2 regions of the Paenibacillus sp. FSL F4-0122 genome follow, and region 2 is predicted to be linked to the other one. Evidence: predicted binding sites of a transcription regulator. Region 2 holds the regulator's gene; the other holds the start of a gene.

Region 1 (8,002 bases), 2.7 Mb from region 2:
CCTATAGATAGCGCCCATGCTGGGCGCACACAAATAAAAAGACACCTCTAAAGGTGTCTTTTTGTATTGCTTCCTATGGTACTGGCTATACGTTTATTTCAAAGCTTTCCATACCCAGTTCTCTACTTCTGGCAAATCAATACCCTCTTCACGAATGAATTGGTGATGTTTCTTAACGATAGCATCCATTTCATCTGCGATCGCTTTATAGTCGTTAGCATTAGGCAAGCTCAGAACAGCTTCCTTCGCCAAGTCAAAGCGGTCCATTTGATTCAATACGCGCATATCGAATGGTGTTGTGATATCGCCATTCTCGCGGTATCCGTGTACGTGCAGGTTATGGTTATGGCGATCAAAGAACAAGTCTTTAATCAGACCTTCATATCCGTGGAAAGCGAAGATAACTGGTTTATCTTTTGTGAAAAATTGATCAAACTCTTCGTCAGATAAGCCACGCGGATCTAATTTTTGACTTCTCAGTTTCAACAAGTCTACCACGTTGATATATCTAATCTTAAGGTTCGGCAGTTTTTCATGCAAGATAGAGATTGCAGCCAAGCTTTCGATAGTTGGTTCTGTACCTGCAGAAGCAAAGACAACATCAGGCTCTCCACCTTGATCGGTGCTTGCCCAGTCAATAATCTTCAGTCCTTTATCCACCAGCTCTTGTGCTTCATCCGCACTGAACCATTGTGGACGAGGATGTTTGGAAGAAACGATCAAGTTAATTTTTTGACGGTCATTTAAGACGGTGTCAAAGACAGCCAGCAAGGAGTTCGCATCAGCCGGCAAATACTCACGGATAAATTCTGGTTTTTTATCAGCCAAGTGACCTAGCAAACCTGGATCTTGGTGAGTGTAACCATTGTGGTCTTGTTGGAATACAGTTGAAGTTGCTACCACATTCAATGATGGAATATCCGCACGCCAGCTTTGATCTGTTGCTTTACGCAGCCATTTGAAATGCTGAGTAATCATCGAATCCACGACACGCAAGAAAGCTTCATAGCTTGCAAAGAAACCATGACGGCCTGTCAATACGTAACCTTCAAGCAAACCTTCTGCCTGATGTTCAGACAATTGGGAATCGATAACACGGCCATAAGAAGCTAGGAATTCATCATTCGGCTCAATCACTTGATCCAACCATTGACGTTTCGTCACTTCAAAGACAGGTCCCAGACGGTTGGACATTGTTTCATCCGGTCCGAAAATTCTGAAATTGCGGTTCTCTTCGTTCAGAGAGATAACATCTTTCATGTATTTACCCAGAACGGCCATATCTTGTGCTATTACTTCACCTGGTTTGGAATTATCAAGTGCGAACTTACGGAAATTGGGTAAGTTTAGATCTTTAATCTGGTTGCCAGCATTAGTAACTGGGTTCATTCCCATACGTCTGTCGCCAGTTGGCAGAATCTCAGCAAGTTCAGCGTTCAGACGACCATTGTCATCAAATAATTCTTCTGGTCTATAGCTGTTCATCCACTCCAATAACGCTGGAGCATGTTTCATATTCTTTTGATCCACTGGAATCGGCACCTGATGGGCACGGAACGAGTTCTCATTCGGAACACCATCCCATTGCTTTGGACCCGTCCAGCCCTTAGGAGAACGGAAGACCAACATTGGCCAAACCGGACGCGTAAGGTCATTGTTGTCACGTGCATTCTTTTGAATCGCTTCAATTCTTTCTACGATGGTATCAAGCACCTTAGCCATTTCTGGATGCATTAGATCAGGATTTTCGCCTTCAACGAAGAACGGTTCCCAACCCATACCTTTAAAGTATGCAGTAATTTCTTCTTTGGATTGACGAGACAGAATCGTTGGGTTACTGATTTTGAAACCATTTAAGTGCAAGATCGGCAGAACTGCACCATCAGTAACTGGATTGATGAACCGGTTGGAGAACCATGAAGCCGCTAATGGGCCAGTTTCAGCCTCTCCATCGCCAATAACAACAGCGGAGATTAAATCTGGATTATCCAGAATTGCACCTACACCGTGGGATAGAGAATAACCTAATTCGCCACCTTCGTGGATCGATCCAGGTGTTTCAGGGGCAGCATGGGAAGCAACTCCACCTGGGAAAGAGAATTGTTTGAACAATTTCTTCAGACCTGGGATATCTTGTGTAATTTCCGGATAAATTTCAGTATAGCTACCATCGAGATAGGAGTTCGAAACCATGACCTGACCGCCATGACCAGGACCCTCGATATAGAACATATTCAAATCATATTTAGTAATGACCCGATTCAAATGGGCATAAATAAAGTTCTGGCCGGGAATAGTTCCCCAGTGTCCAATTGGCTTAATCTTTACGTCTGCTTCTTTCAGCGGTTCTCTTAACAACGGATTATCTTTCAAATACAGTTGACCTACAGAGATGTAGTTAGTTGCGCGCCAGTATGCATCAAGTTTCTCTAAATAAGTTTTTGATGAGTAATCAACATCCATGGATAATACCATTTCTTCCACTCCCCAAAATTTTTTCTGTGTCTACATTGCCGTAATTTCTTCCACAAGTACATCATACCGCCGCCAAAAATTAATTCAACCTTTTCAACAAATGATACGGTCCAATTTTGTGAAAATATGAACATAGTATGAAAAATGGTGTCAATTGTCTGTAAAAATACGTCAATATTAATATATATGTAAAAATATGGGCTGTAGTTTGCAGGGATATTTGCTACTCGTCCTTCATCTATTTTGCGCAAAATAAAAAAAATAAGACCGAGAAAAATTCCCCAGTCTTACTTTTAATGAACGGACACAAAGGTATTAAATTTTAAGTATTTATAGTGGAAGCGCATATGGGAGAATTCAAAGGGTGTGCCATTATCTAAAAAGAAAATCCCTTCCATAATGCTTACTGGTTCATTCGCCTGCAAATGCAGCAGCTCTTGATCCGTAGCCTCAGAGGGTTCTGCGGATATCGATAAAAAGGATTTGGTTACCGCCAGGTTCCGTGAATCCTCCAAATAATTAAAGATAGATCCTTCAATAATAGTCTGATTTAAGTTCTGCACGATTTTGATTGGGATATAACCCGTTTCAATCATAAAGGGTTCATCATCAAAAAGACGCAAGCGAACGATTTTGTATACAAAATCATGTGGTCCTAAAAACAGATCCCGTTGCAGTTCTTCCGTTGGTGGAATGACCTCGAATTTCAGAACTTTAATCTTTGGCTTCTTCCCATTCATTTGAAAATTGTCGGTGACACCTAAATTAGAGCCTTCGTAGTTAAAAATAGATTCATTTTTTATGTATAAAGGATTTATAAATGTCCCTGAGCCACGCTTTTTAAAAATAATGCCGGCATTTGCCATTTTAGTCAGAGCACTTTTAATAGAACTACGACTCACTTGATAAGTTTCACTAAGCGTTCGTTCATCCGGTAATTTCATATCGGGAAACTGCCCAGCAAAAATTTTCATTTTTAAGTCATCAATAATTTGTTTGTAGACAAACTGTGTCATGAAGTACTCCTTTTCAGGTCGATACAAGTTTTATTTCAATCTTTACTATAACATAATAACCAGACGTTTATAATCTATCCGGCCACCTTATTTACGACGGCGATTTGTCATGCGATTGTACATCACTAAACCGGCAATGACCATGCCCAGCGTTCCCATACTACTCGCTGCTTCAGCCTGCATACCAAACAAAATGCACAGGTTAGTGACCAAGCTTTTTGTAAGTACAGCAACAATAATTAACATCAACGGGCGCCAAATGTTGTATCTTCTCATCCAGGCAACACTCCTAATCCAATTTTCTCAAACTATCTATCGATTTCATCTATTATATCACAAGATGGTAACCGCATTCATTTCCTATAACCGTAAAGGAATCGAAGCCGACCTGCTATTTTTTATTAATTCTATATCTTAAAATGGTTTTCAACTTATCGTGTTCTACTTTTCTAGCATCCGACAGATAAATTTCTCTATGAACAAGCGTTTTTAGCACATAATTGTTTTCATCTATAAACATTTTTAATTGTTGGAATGATTCAGGTTCACTATCATATGAACCAATATGCAAGATTTGCACCGATAAGCCATCTTCTAATTCATCAAAATATGCCTCTTTCAATAGGGGGTGAGGTTTCTTTTTATTTACTATCTCAAAAGCTCTTTCTACCGTCTCTCTTGTTACAAAATCCGGTTGTCTTATCATTATTGTATATAGTAATTCATCTTTTATTAAATCCTTGTGATTTCTACCTTCCTCTGTCAAATCCCATAATCCTTCGAGTGGATATACCGTATAATCAAAATAACCCTCCGGAGTAAATCCATTTTTAGGCATCATTTTCACCGCATAGGCCAGAGAGTATAGAACCCCGACTCTTTCTGAAAAATCCTCATGATTAGGATTACCTTTACCTTTTATACAGATGAATTTCTGTTTCCCAACTTCTAATAATTGCGGCTTAGCTTTGGGTTGATATAACTCCTTTTCATGCTTTCTATATTCATGTTTTGGCATTTTACTTCCCCCTATCTTTTTCTGTATTCTAGCATAGCGAACATGACGTCTATGCGTCATATTCGGTTTCAATTCCTCCGCTCCTCCTATCCGTCAATTACGCCTTTATTCGACTTTTGGTCTGGACTTATCCTTTTTCACGGATTATAATAACGAATGCACACCAAAAGACGAACATTAAGGCGGAAATCATGAGAAAATATATGCAAATATTCCTAGGCACTTCATTTTCTAGCCTATCCCCAAAAGAAATTCAAATTTTAAAGGACCATCTCTTCTGTATCAACACGGATGGGATGATAGAAATGATTGTTGCACCGAAGCACCCCGACTATCAACCCTTGCTTGATGCTTATCAAGGTCAGGACAATTTTCATGTATTAGCTGAAGGCCAGTATTTTTTGCCCGGCTTTATCGACCTGCATGTTCACGCGCCACAATGGGCTCAATCTGGAACTGCATTAGATATTCCACTCTATGATTGGCTAAATACTTATACCTTCCCACTGGAGTCTAAATTCTCGGACCTGGCTTTTGCAAAAAAAGTCTACGATGACGTGGTTGGCACTTTGCTCGCAAACGGAACAACTACAGCACTTTATTTTGCAACGGTGCATAAAGAGGCCAGTTTATTATTGGCTAAAATATGTGCGGAAAAAGGGCAACGTGGACTCGTTGGAAAAGTGGTTATGGACGATCCGCAGGGAAATCCTGAGAATTACCGCGACTCCGACACCCACACCGCACTAGTGGATACGGAAGAATTTATACTAGCTGTACAAGAACTCGCTAAATCTACTAAACAAGGCGTATATCCGGTAGTGACACCAAGGTTCATTCCAAGCTGCACTAATGAGGCTTTACAAGGCTTGGGAGAACTAGCCGCTAAATATGATACGTATGTTCAATCGCACTGTAGTGAAAGTGATTGGGCGCACGGTTATGTGCAAGAACGGTTCCAGAAGAACGATGCTTTTGCCTTGCATGATTTTGGTCTGCTCAGTGATAAATCTGTAATGGCACATTGTAATTTTTTAGATGAAGATGATGTGAATTTGTTTGCAGAGACAGGAACAGCTATTGCTCATTGTCCGATATCCAACGCGTATTTTGCCAATAGTGTTATTCCGATCGCTGACTTCCATGCCAAAGGCGTGGAGATTGGTTTAGGCTCTGATATTTCCGGAGGTTTTTCACCTAGTCTCTTCGATAACATTAGACAAGCCGTAATGTCTTCAAGAATGCTGGAGGATGGTGTGAATCCTTCCCTGTCTGCACCAAATCGCGGAGTACCCGGATCACGGATTACGATCCATGAATCCTTTTATCTTGCTACCGCTGGCGGCGGGGAAAGCTTAAGCTTACCTATCGGCCGGTTACTAGAAGGTTATACCTGGGATGTTCAAATTATTGATACGAAATTACCGTCGGCGAAATTGCCCATCTTTGATGAGAATGAGGATTTGCAAGATATTTTTCAAAAGATAATGTATCTGGCCCGGCCTGAAAATATCCGTGAAGTCTGGGTACAGGGTGAAAAAGTTCATTCGCGTTAAAGATTAATTAAACTAAAAAACTTAAGGTGGGCATCGGAGTGAAAACACAAGCAAACGTACAAGAGCAAGCACATTTGGAATCACAGCTATTAACTGTCCTACCCGATGAAAAAGTTTCATTTAGTAAATCCGTCATTCTCGGTTTTCAACATGTATTGGCTATGGATGTCTATGTAGTGCCATTCCTTATTGCGATGTTAATCGGCTTACAACCCAATCAGTCCAGCGCGTTAATCCAATCCACCTTTATTGCCGCAGGACTTGCAACGATTGTGCAAACCTATTTCTGTATGAAGCTGCCTATCGCTCAAGGTCCTTCTTATGTTCCGCTTGGTGCGATCGTCAGTATTTATGCGGCTAGTGGTGGCGGGGAGCTCGGTTGGAGCTCCGTGTTAGGTGCCAGCTTAATCGGGGCCATCCTGGTTATTATTTTGGGCTATGCTGGAATTTTTAATAAAATCGTCAAAAACTTTATCCCACCTATCGTAGGCGGCACAATCATTTTCATTGTAGGTCTATCTTTATTGCCTGTTGCGATCAGAGATAATATCTACGGAGCCTCCGGCGCTTCAATTAATCAAAACGTATTATTAGCCCTTATTTCAGGCGCTACACTGCTTATTTTTGTGATTCTCGGTACTTTGTTCCGTAATAAAGGATCTATCTTCCGAATTCTTTCCGTAATGATGGCGTTAGTAGTCGGATGTATTTCGGCTAATATTATGGGCGTTTTAGATTTCTCAGCGATAAGCAACGCTAAATGGTTTAGCATGCCGCGGATCGCTTTTGTTGATTTCGGCTTTTCCTTCAACTTTTCAGCTATTATCACCATGGTTATTATTTATATCGTGCTGCTGGCTGAAACAACAGGCACCTGGTTTGCGGTCAGCAATGTAATCAATAAACCTTTGACAGACAAAAATATTAACCGCGGCGTAATTGGAGAAGGAATTGGCTGTCTTATTGCCTCTGTGCTCGGTTCGACTCCTGTTACAGGTTATTCAACTAATGCAGGGATCATCTCCATTACAGGTGTTGCCAGCCGCCGGGTCTTTCTCGCTGTAGGAGGATGGTTTGTCCTCTTTGGTTGTTCTGGTAAACTCGCCGCTTTGATCTCTTCCATTCCATCCGCTGTAATCGGCGGCGTCTTCGCCATCATCTGCGGCATCATCGCAATTAATGGTGTGCAAGTAATGAAGAATGTAACTATCGGCGAAAAAGAAATGTACATTATTGCCTTACCTATGATCATCACCTTGGCGTTGGTACTCATTCCTGGTGACTACTTGAACTCTTTACCTACATTCGTGCAGTATTTATTAGGCTCACCTATCCTAGCTGCTTCATTGGCAGCGATCTTATTGAATAAATTATTACCTAGTGGAAAATAGAAAATAAAAAGGAGCAGCCCCTAAAGGAATCGATAGATCTCCTTTAGGGGCTGTCTTTTTTAAAGATCATCCCATATTGGCCCCTGTCCACTGCCTATTTCGATCCTTAAAGGCGTTTGACTAGACCAGGCTAAAGTCCCTGAATATATTGTTATTATTTATCCTATTCAAGGGCTTTTATTAAATGGTGGGGGTGATCATTCTGGCTATCCGTTACAGCATCATAATTCCAACCTATAACCGACTTCAGCAGCTGCTACTTACACTCACTTCATTCGAGACACAGACCTATCCGAAGGATCGATTCGAGGTGATCGTCGCAGATGACGGTTCTACAGATGGTACCAAGGAAATGGTCGAAAGCTTTCAAACTTCTTATCCGCTTATTTATGTCGCTCAGCAGGAACAACGCGGCCGTTCTGCCGTGAGAAATCTGGGGCTGAGTCAGGCAAAAGGGAAATACGTCATCTTCTGCGATGCTGATTTTCTAGTATTCCCTGACTTCATTAGGATCGTAAACCAGTATCACCGTAAATATCCTAAGTC
Region 2 (8,002 bases):
AGTTGCTGTCCTTCGCCGAATGGTGTCCGATCTTAATATGAATGTCGAAATTATCCCTTGTCCGATCGTTCGTGAAGGGGATGGACTTGCGCTCAGCTCACGTAACGTATTCTTGTCTCCAGAGGAGCGTAGTCAGGCATTGGTGTTATCTCGTTCCTTACGTGAAGCACGTCAGTCTATTGAAGAAGGAAAAGTAAGAACCGTTGCTGAAGTGCGGGAATTGTTGACATCGGTTATTTCCAGCTCTCCTCTAGCGGTGATTGATTATGCGGAGATCCTAACATTCCCTGATCTTGAAGGATTAGAGGATGAAGCTCTTTTATCAGAAGTGGATGGGGAAATTATTATAGCGCTTGCCGTGAAGTTTGGCAGAACACGCTTGATTGATAATAATGTATTTATTCCAAAGGAGGTTGCTGCACTTGTTTAGACATATGATGAAATCCAAAATTCACCGCGCAACAGTAACGGAAGCGAATTTAAACTATGTGGGCAGTATTACCATTGATGAGAGCTTGATGGAAGCCGCGGACATTCTTGAGAATGAAAAAGTTCAAATTGTGGATAACAATAATGGTTCGCGACTGGAGACCTATGTAATCCCTGGACCGCGTGGAAGCGGAGTGATCTGTCTTAATGGTGCCGCAGCTCGTCTTGTTCAGCCGGGCGATACAGTAATTATCATTTCGTATGCGATGTTGTCCTCGGAAGAACTGGAGTCACATAAGCCAACGGTGGTATTCGTGGATGAGAATAACAAACCAGTGAAGCTGGCTGATCATGAATTGCATGCTACAATCGCTTAATGTATGGACTTACGCCATGTAATGAATGGCAGGGATGAAAGACCCCGATCTCGCAGAAAATGAAGTCAGGCAAGCTGAACTGATTTCATCTTCAGTAAGGGGGGATAGCCCATGTTTCAACATTTGTTTGCTGAAATGAACAAGGTGCTTCAGGAGATCATAACAGATTACCCTACAGCGGAGGGTGCCCGCCGGAACGAGCTTTTATGCAATTATAATATGCTGCATAGACTGAGCGATAAAGTGATGGATGAATGGCTCGCTTTTGCTGAGAAGCTAAGTCACTTTCGCGAAAGTGCGGATTTTACAGCAGTGGTCGAAGAGGAAGTGCCGGAACAGGAAGCACCAGAGCTGTGTATGGATTCCTTTGTAAGAGGTCAGGGATATTATAAGCTGCTGATGTATGGAAAGTGTATTGATCAGTTTAAAGAAGTTATTGCGCAATACCCGGATAGCTTGGCTGCTCGATTATATTTAGCCATCTCTTATCTGCAGGAAGGTGACGGTGAAGCCGCTTGGAGTCATCTGAACCATATGCTGGGCTTGATACGGGAGACCAAGCTGAAAGCCATGGTATATAATGCTTTAGGCTGCATACGAGCCTCACAGGAACGTTTTAATGAAGCGCAGGAATTGTTTGACCTTGCCTTGCAGCATGACCCGGCGCTTCCGGAGCCAAACGTTAACTTAGAGGTATGCCGCCGTCGTGGAGGGAAGCTGCATTTTGGAAATCAGCTGGTTTCCCTTTTGTAAAAGAATAACGGTTTTGGAAATTTCTATTCAAGCGATGCATCCCCTGAACCAGTGGTGTGCATCGCCTTTTTTCGCAACTTCTGTTATGCTGATTAAGAGTCTCAATTGAAAGGGAATAGAATTATAATGAAATTTGCCGTGCTTGATTTTGAAACAACAGGAACCCAATCCGTGGGTGAAATTATCCAGGTTGGCCTTGCAATTATAGAAGAAGACCGGTCCATCTCCCGGGTATATGGTTCCTATGTCAAGCCCGGAACGCCGATTCCTCCTTTTATAACAGGTCTGACGGGGATTACCGATGATGATGTGAAGGATGCGCCTGAGCTGGATGAGATGATGATGGAGCTTGTTCCGCTCTTGGATGATGTTGTGCTTGTAGGGCATAATGTCGCTTTCGACTTCCATTTTTTACAAAATGCTTTAGATCGTTGTGGTTATTTGCCATTTCAAGGGCGGATTTTGGATACGATTGATTTTCTGAAAATTTGCTTTCCTTCGCTCACATCTTATCAGCTAGGCTCTGTCAGTGCTCATTTTGGAGTGACACATGATCGTCCGCATCAGGCAGATAGTGATGCACTTGCGACTGCTTTAGTGCTGTTGAAATGTCTGGAGGAGCTCTACGAGCTGCCGCTGCTTACGATCCAGAGACTCTGTGAGCTGTTTACCGAAGAGGATAGTGATCTGGGCTGGTACTTTGATGGTCTGCTGCGAGAGCGGGAAGCGGAGACGCTACAGCCCGAAGGTGATCTGACTTTCTATCGTCAATTAGCGCTTGCAGTAGGAGACTGGACGGAGTTAGCGCCACCTAGAGATGAGCATGCTGAGAATCCGCTAGCGAATTTATCTTTTACTGATTATATGGACGAAGTAACCAAACGACTTAAAGACACATTACCGCAGTATGAAAGCCGGGAAGCTCAGGATATTATGATCAATGAGGTGATGACGGCACTTGCCGAAGACAAACACCTACTGATCGAAGCGGGCACAGGAACCGGTAAATCGCTCGGTTATTTGTTGCCTGCCATTTATCAAAGCGTTCGCACCAATGAAAAAGTCATGGTCAGCACTCATACCATTAATCTGCAGGACCAATTGCGCGAGCGGGATATCCCTTTGTTAACGCAGGTAGTTCCTTTTCCGTTTAAAGCTGCTATTTTTAAGGGAAGAGGACATTATTTGTGTCTGCGTAAGTTTGAGCATAAAATTAATAAAAAGGACTTTATAAGCCCAAGGGAAGATGCGCTTACTGCAGCTCAGATGATCGTATGGCTCACTCAAAGTGAATCAGGGGATGATGAAGAGCTGAATTTAAGCGGCCGGGGCGGTGATTTCTGGGAGACGGTGGCAAGCGATACCGATTCCTGTCTGGGCCGTTCCTGTCCTTGGTTCCGCAAATGCTATTATCATAGGGCCAAGCATGAAGCTGGGATTGCTGACGTGGTCATTACGAACCACTCCAAGCTATTCGCAGATGTTAAAGCTGGGCACCAGCTGCTTCCAGCTTACGAGCATCTTGTAATTGATGAAGCACATCATTTAGAAGATGTGGCTGGTAAACATCTTGGCATGCATATGAAGCATTTCACTGTGGCACACACGTTATCGCGACTGTATAAAGATAGCCGAAACGGACAGCTTCCTGCTCTGCGCCAGATCTTACAGTCGTCAGGCAGTGAAGAGGCTTCAGAATGGAGCGGAGTCATCGATCGGATCTACCCGGATCTGCTTACTGTCAAAGAAACCTGGGATGCACTCAGCGACAAGCTGTTCAGCCTTTTGCCGGAACGCAGTGATGCGGCAGCAGGGGAAGCGGGACAACTGGTTATGCGTTTGCTTCCCGCCCGTAAGCCGAAGGATTGGGATGAATTAGTTGCGCTTGAGAACACTATGAATCTGACGTTAAGCGACATCATCCGTAAGGGTGATAAAATGCTTAATGAGATGCGTGACCAGGAAAGCCAATCCTCAGCAGACAGTCTTGTTACTGATATTAGCGGTTTATTTAAGGATTTGGCTTCCATACGTGAGCAAGTAAGATTCTTTATGGGGCTGAATGACGATAATGTAGTATATTGGCTGGAGGCAAATGGAAATTACCGCAGCAAATCACTGCAGATGTATGCCGTCCCTGTGGATGTTAGCAGCCAGCTTAAAGAGTTGTTCTTCGATAAGAAAAAAAGCATCGTGCTTACCTCGGCGACGCTGTCTGTAGATAAATCTTTTCAGTTTATGATTGATAATCTCGGACTTAACGAAGCTGCGGAAGAGGGACGTCTAATGACCTCACTCCTTCCATCTCCCTTTAAGTATCGCGAGCAGGCGCTGCTAGTTATACCGCGTGATTTTCCTAGTGTGAAGGGCAGTGTGGGCGATGCTCGATTTGTCGATACACTCGTACAGTCGTTAGCAGAAGCTGCCAAAACAACACGTGGGCGGATGCTGGTTCTGTTTACTTCTTATAAAATGCTGCGTCAGGTATATGATCCGCTTAAAGAGGCTTTGGCCTCACAAGAGATTACGGTGCTTGGTCAAGGCGTGGAAGGTGGCAGCCGGAGCAAGCTGATCCGCCGCTTTCAGGACAGTGCAGCATCCGTTCTGCTGGGGACGAGCAGCTTCTGGGAAGGTGTAGATATTCCAGGTGAAGCACTGACTTGCCTGGCCATCGTGAGACTTCCGTTTCAACCACCGAATCACCCGTTGGCGGAAGCGAAGTCGGAGTTATTGCAGGCCCAGAAGAAGAATCCGTTCATGAAATTATCTGTTCCTCAAGCGGTTATTCGTTTTAAGCAGGGATTCGGAAGACTGGTTCGCACGGCGCAGGATCGCGGAATAGTTATTGTTTATGATACAAGGGTTATTGAATCTCATTACGGGAAGTATTTCCTTTATTCATTGCCTGGTCCCAAAATGGAGCATATGCTGACTGATCAAATGGTCCCCCGCATAGCGGAATGGCTAGAGGATGGCGGCGCTTCTTAAAATGCTCGTCTTCAGTTTAGCTCCTCCTTATCCTTAAGGGCGGTAAGTTACAGTACCGCCCTTAATAAGGAGAGGTATACGTTTGAATATGGATTTTCACAAGAACATTACTATTTTTAGGAGGAAAAATATGAAATCGGATAAAATATCAGAAGCCGTTGTTCGCAGACTACCTGTGTATTTGCGTTTTTTGAATGATCTCCAGAATCGCGAAATATTAACAGTTTCCTCTCAGGAACTTGGACAAAAGCTTGATCTTAATCCCGCACAGATTCGTAAGGATTTAGCGTATTTTGGTGACTTCGGCAGAAAAGGTATCGGCTATGATGTAACGTATCTTATTGAGAAAATCCGTCATATTCTGAAGCTGGATCAACAGCTTAATGTAGCTTTAGTAGGGGCAGGTAATCTCGGACATGCCTTGTCTAATTACAATGCATATCTTAAAGATACAATGAAAATCACGGCTATATTTGATTCGTACGCTCCTAAGGTTGGACGTAAGATCAACTCCCTTACTGTGCAACCAATGGATGAACTAGGCAGCACGATTCGTGAGCAAGGTATTCGCATTGCCATTATTACCGTACCTGATTCAGAAGCTCAAAATGTAGCAGATATTCTCATTTCTTCTGGGATTGAAGCGATTTTGAACTTTGCCCCTGTGATTCTGAAGACACCACCGAATATCCGGGTGCATGCAGCTGATTTTACAACTGATCTGCAAAGTCTTGCTTATTACTTGCGGGATGGAAAGGAAGAAAGCGAACATGAACAGCAATAAAACGATAATTAAGGGCGGGTATTTTCTGACTCCGGGAACGGATGAGCCGGTTCTGAGTGGATATATGACTATTGAAGATGATTTAATCACTTACATAGGAAAAGAAGAGCCTCAGATGGAAGCTGGAGTGCAAGTGGTTGATGGCAGTCGTCTGCTGTTCATGCCTGGACTTGTAAACACACATGGTCATGCGGCGATGTCTTTGCTGCGTGGATATGGAGATGATTTAGCGCTACAAGTGTGGCTTCAGGAGAAAATGTGGCCGATGGAGGAAAAGTTCACCGGTGATGATGTATACTGGGGAACCTCCTTATCTGTATTGGAAATGCTGAAGGGTGGAACTACGACCTTCCTCGATATGTATGATCATATGGACCGAGTAGCTGAGGTAGCTGAGTTATCAGGTATCCGTTCCGTATTGATGCGTGGTGTGATCGGGTTATGTCCAGAGGATGTACAGAATCACAAGCTTGCGGAAGCGATTTCTTTTGCCCGTAACTGGCATGGAAAGGCGGACGGTAGAATTACTACTATGATCTCGCCGCACGCCCCTTATACTTGCCCTCCGGACTTCCTGGTTAAGTTCGTGCAGGCAGCGCATGATCTGGATTTACCGATGCATACGCATATGTCCGAAACGAAACGTGAAGTGGAACAAAATGTGGCGGATTACGGGTTGCGTCCTGTAGCTCACTTAGAGAAGCTTGGAATGTTCACACGTCCCTCGATAGTTGCACATGGTGTTCATTTAAATGATGAAGAGATTGAGATCTTGGCTCGCCATAATGTGGGTGTCTCTCATAATCCGGGCAGTAATTTGAAGCTGGCTAGCGGAGTGGCTCGGGTTACTGATCTTCTAAAAGCTGGTGTGAAGGTGTCTCTTGGCACGGATGGCGCGGCCAGCAACAATAACTTGGATATGTTTGAAGAGATGCGGCTTGCAGCTCTCATTCATAAGGGTGTCAGCGGTGATCCAACGGCTGTTCCAGCTCCAGAAGCTCTACGTATGGCTACAGAATATGGCGCCCAGTCCATCTTTTTAAATAATGTAGGTAGACTTGCTGTTGGGATGAAAGCTGATTTCATTGCAATTGATATAGATCAGCCGCATTTGCTGCCACACACAGATCTGTTGTCTCATGCAGTTTACTCTGCTAGCGCTAAGGATGTTGAGCATGTGTGGGTGAATGGTAAACAGGTCATCAAGCATGGGCAATGCTTAACCCTGGATGAGGAAGCTATCCGGCGTAAAGCGCAAGAAGCCTTCGAAGGTTTATTGAAGCGTTAAGTCTGGATAATAACGAATAAATAATAGGCTGCGACTTTTTGCTTTTAGCAAAAGTTGCGGCCTTTTGTACATTTTAAAGGCTGGGAAAGCTAGAAAATTATGAAATTTTGGATAAACACGCGGGTGTGTTATATAATCAAAAAAGATATATTACTAGAAAGGGAGCTGTACCTTGAAGAAAAGGAAAAAATGGATCCTCCTGGGGTCAGTTCTGATTCTGCTCCTGGGGTTTGGACTTATCCAGTTCTATGCCTATATTATGAAAGATCAATGGAACGAGCAGGATATCGCCAAGGATGTTGCCAAAACCAGAGCGGGTCTAACAGAGGTAACCAAAGCACAAAAATCGGTTTGGGATGAAAATGCAGTGTACTGGGTTTTAACAGGAAAAAATGAAGCCGGGACTGCTCTTATGGTCTGGGTCCGCTTTACGGTAGATGGAAAATTTGCTGAAGGCGACGACGCAGTGTTTGCTGAGGAACTAAGTAAAGGAACCTCAGAAGCCCAAATACGCGGCATTATCAAAGCTGATCTTCCGGACATAACGATTGAACGCTTGCTGCCGGGAGTATATAACGGAGAGTATGCTTGGCAGCTTTTTTATAAACAGAGCGGTCGGTATTATTATCAATTTTATCGGTTTTCGGATGGGTCCCGAATGGGTGAAGGTTACAGTTTACCTAAAAGTTAAGCCGAACATAAGGAAATTAAGGGTGGCAATGTAAACAAGCGAACTTATTATAAGTTCGCTTGTTTACATTTATTTGATGTACAAAAGTGATATACTAAGTGATATACTGAATGGGTGGTTATCACCGAATATTCTCTTAAATTCACATACAAAAATAGGCCGATTGATTAAAAATCAAGGCCGATTTTGTCGAAAACGAGGAATATATTTGGTATTGATGGAAATATTTAAAAAATTAAATTTTAAATATATTCACATTTATTTTGAAATTAGTATATACACCTGTGATATACTACTACTTGTAATTAGAACAGCAATAAGAGACTTCAGTCTCTCTGATGAGCTCTCAAGTAGCTATAAATTATTATACTGAGCTTTATATTTTGTCATCTTTGAGAGGAGGACGTTTCTTGAAATTACGTCTTGTACCTGTGCTGATAACGTCTCTACTGTCGGCTACTCTATTGTTTGGTGGCTTCTTTTTGTATCGTCAGTTTGCAATGCAGGAACCACTTCAGAAGATTGTATCTCAATATGAGGGCGTCAATGATTCTCATATCAGTATTAACCGCAATGAGGTCACTTTGAAACTTGATCTCCAGCCAGGCACGAAATTACGTGAACTGGTTCAGTACGTCTCTAAAGAAGGAAAATCGATGATTGATGGACGTACACTGAAACTTGATGTAGAA

What was found. Region 2 encodes Rex, which represses fermentation and respiration genes when NADH is low (regulators of the CRP and FNR family bind a similar motif). Its sites were predicted from a motif close to TTGTGAAATATTTCACAA; they were not measured.
Region 1: MHH49_RS08795 (phosphoketolase family protein) is a predicted target of Rex. The motif match lies at 2,592-2,609, and genes of this name have one in related genera.

What each region holds. Positions count from the first base shown of each region.
Region 1 covers NZ_JBBODI010000001.1:2,090,006-2,098,007, forward strand. Annotated here, with positions in the region: gene MHH49_RS08795 (phosphoketolase family protein) at 94-2,475, opposite strand; gene MHH49_RS08800 (GntR family transcriptional regulator) at 2,769-3,491, opposite strand; gene MHH49_RS08805 (hypothetical protein) at 3,579-3,767, opposite strand; gene MHH49_RS08810 (GyrI-like domain-containing protein) at 3,883-4,581, opposite strand; gene guaD (guanine deaminase) at 4,701-6,065, shown strand; gene MHH49_RS08820 (uracil-xanthine permease family protein) at 6,104-7,456, shown strand; gene MHH49_RS08825 (glycosyltransferase) at 7,659-8,002, shown strand, end outside.
Region 2 covers NZ_JBBODI010000001.1:4,750,649-4,758,650, forward strand. Annotated here, with positions in the region: gene panC (pantoate--beta-alanine ligase) at 1-430, shown strand, start outside; gene panD (aspartate 1-decarboxylase) at 423-806, shown strand; gene MHH49_RS20645 (tetratricopeptide repeat protein) at 918-1,559, shown strand; gene dinG (ATP-dependent DNA helicase DinG) at 1,686-4,547, shown strand; gene MHH49_RS20655 (redox-sensing transcriptional repressor Rex) at 4,678-5,331, shown strand; gene MHH49_RS20660 (amidohydrolase) at 5,318-6,619, shown strand; gene MHH49_RS20665 (cell wall elongation regulator TseB-like domain-containing protein) at 6,792-7,310, shown strand; gene MHH49_RS20670 (hypothetical protein) at 7,721-8,002, shown strand, end outside.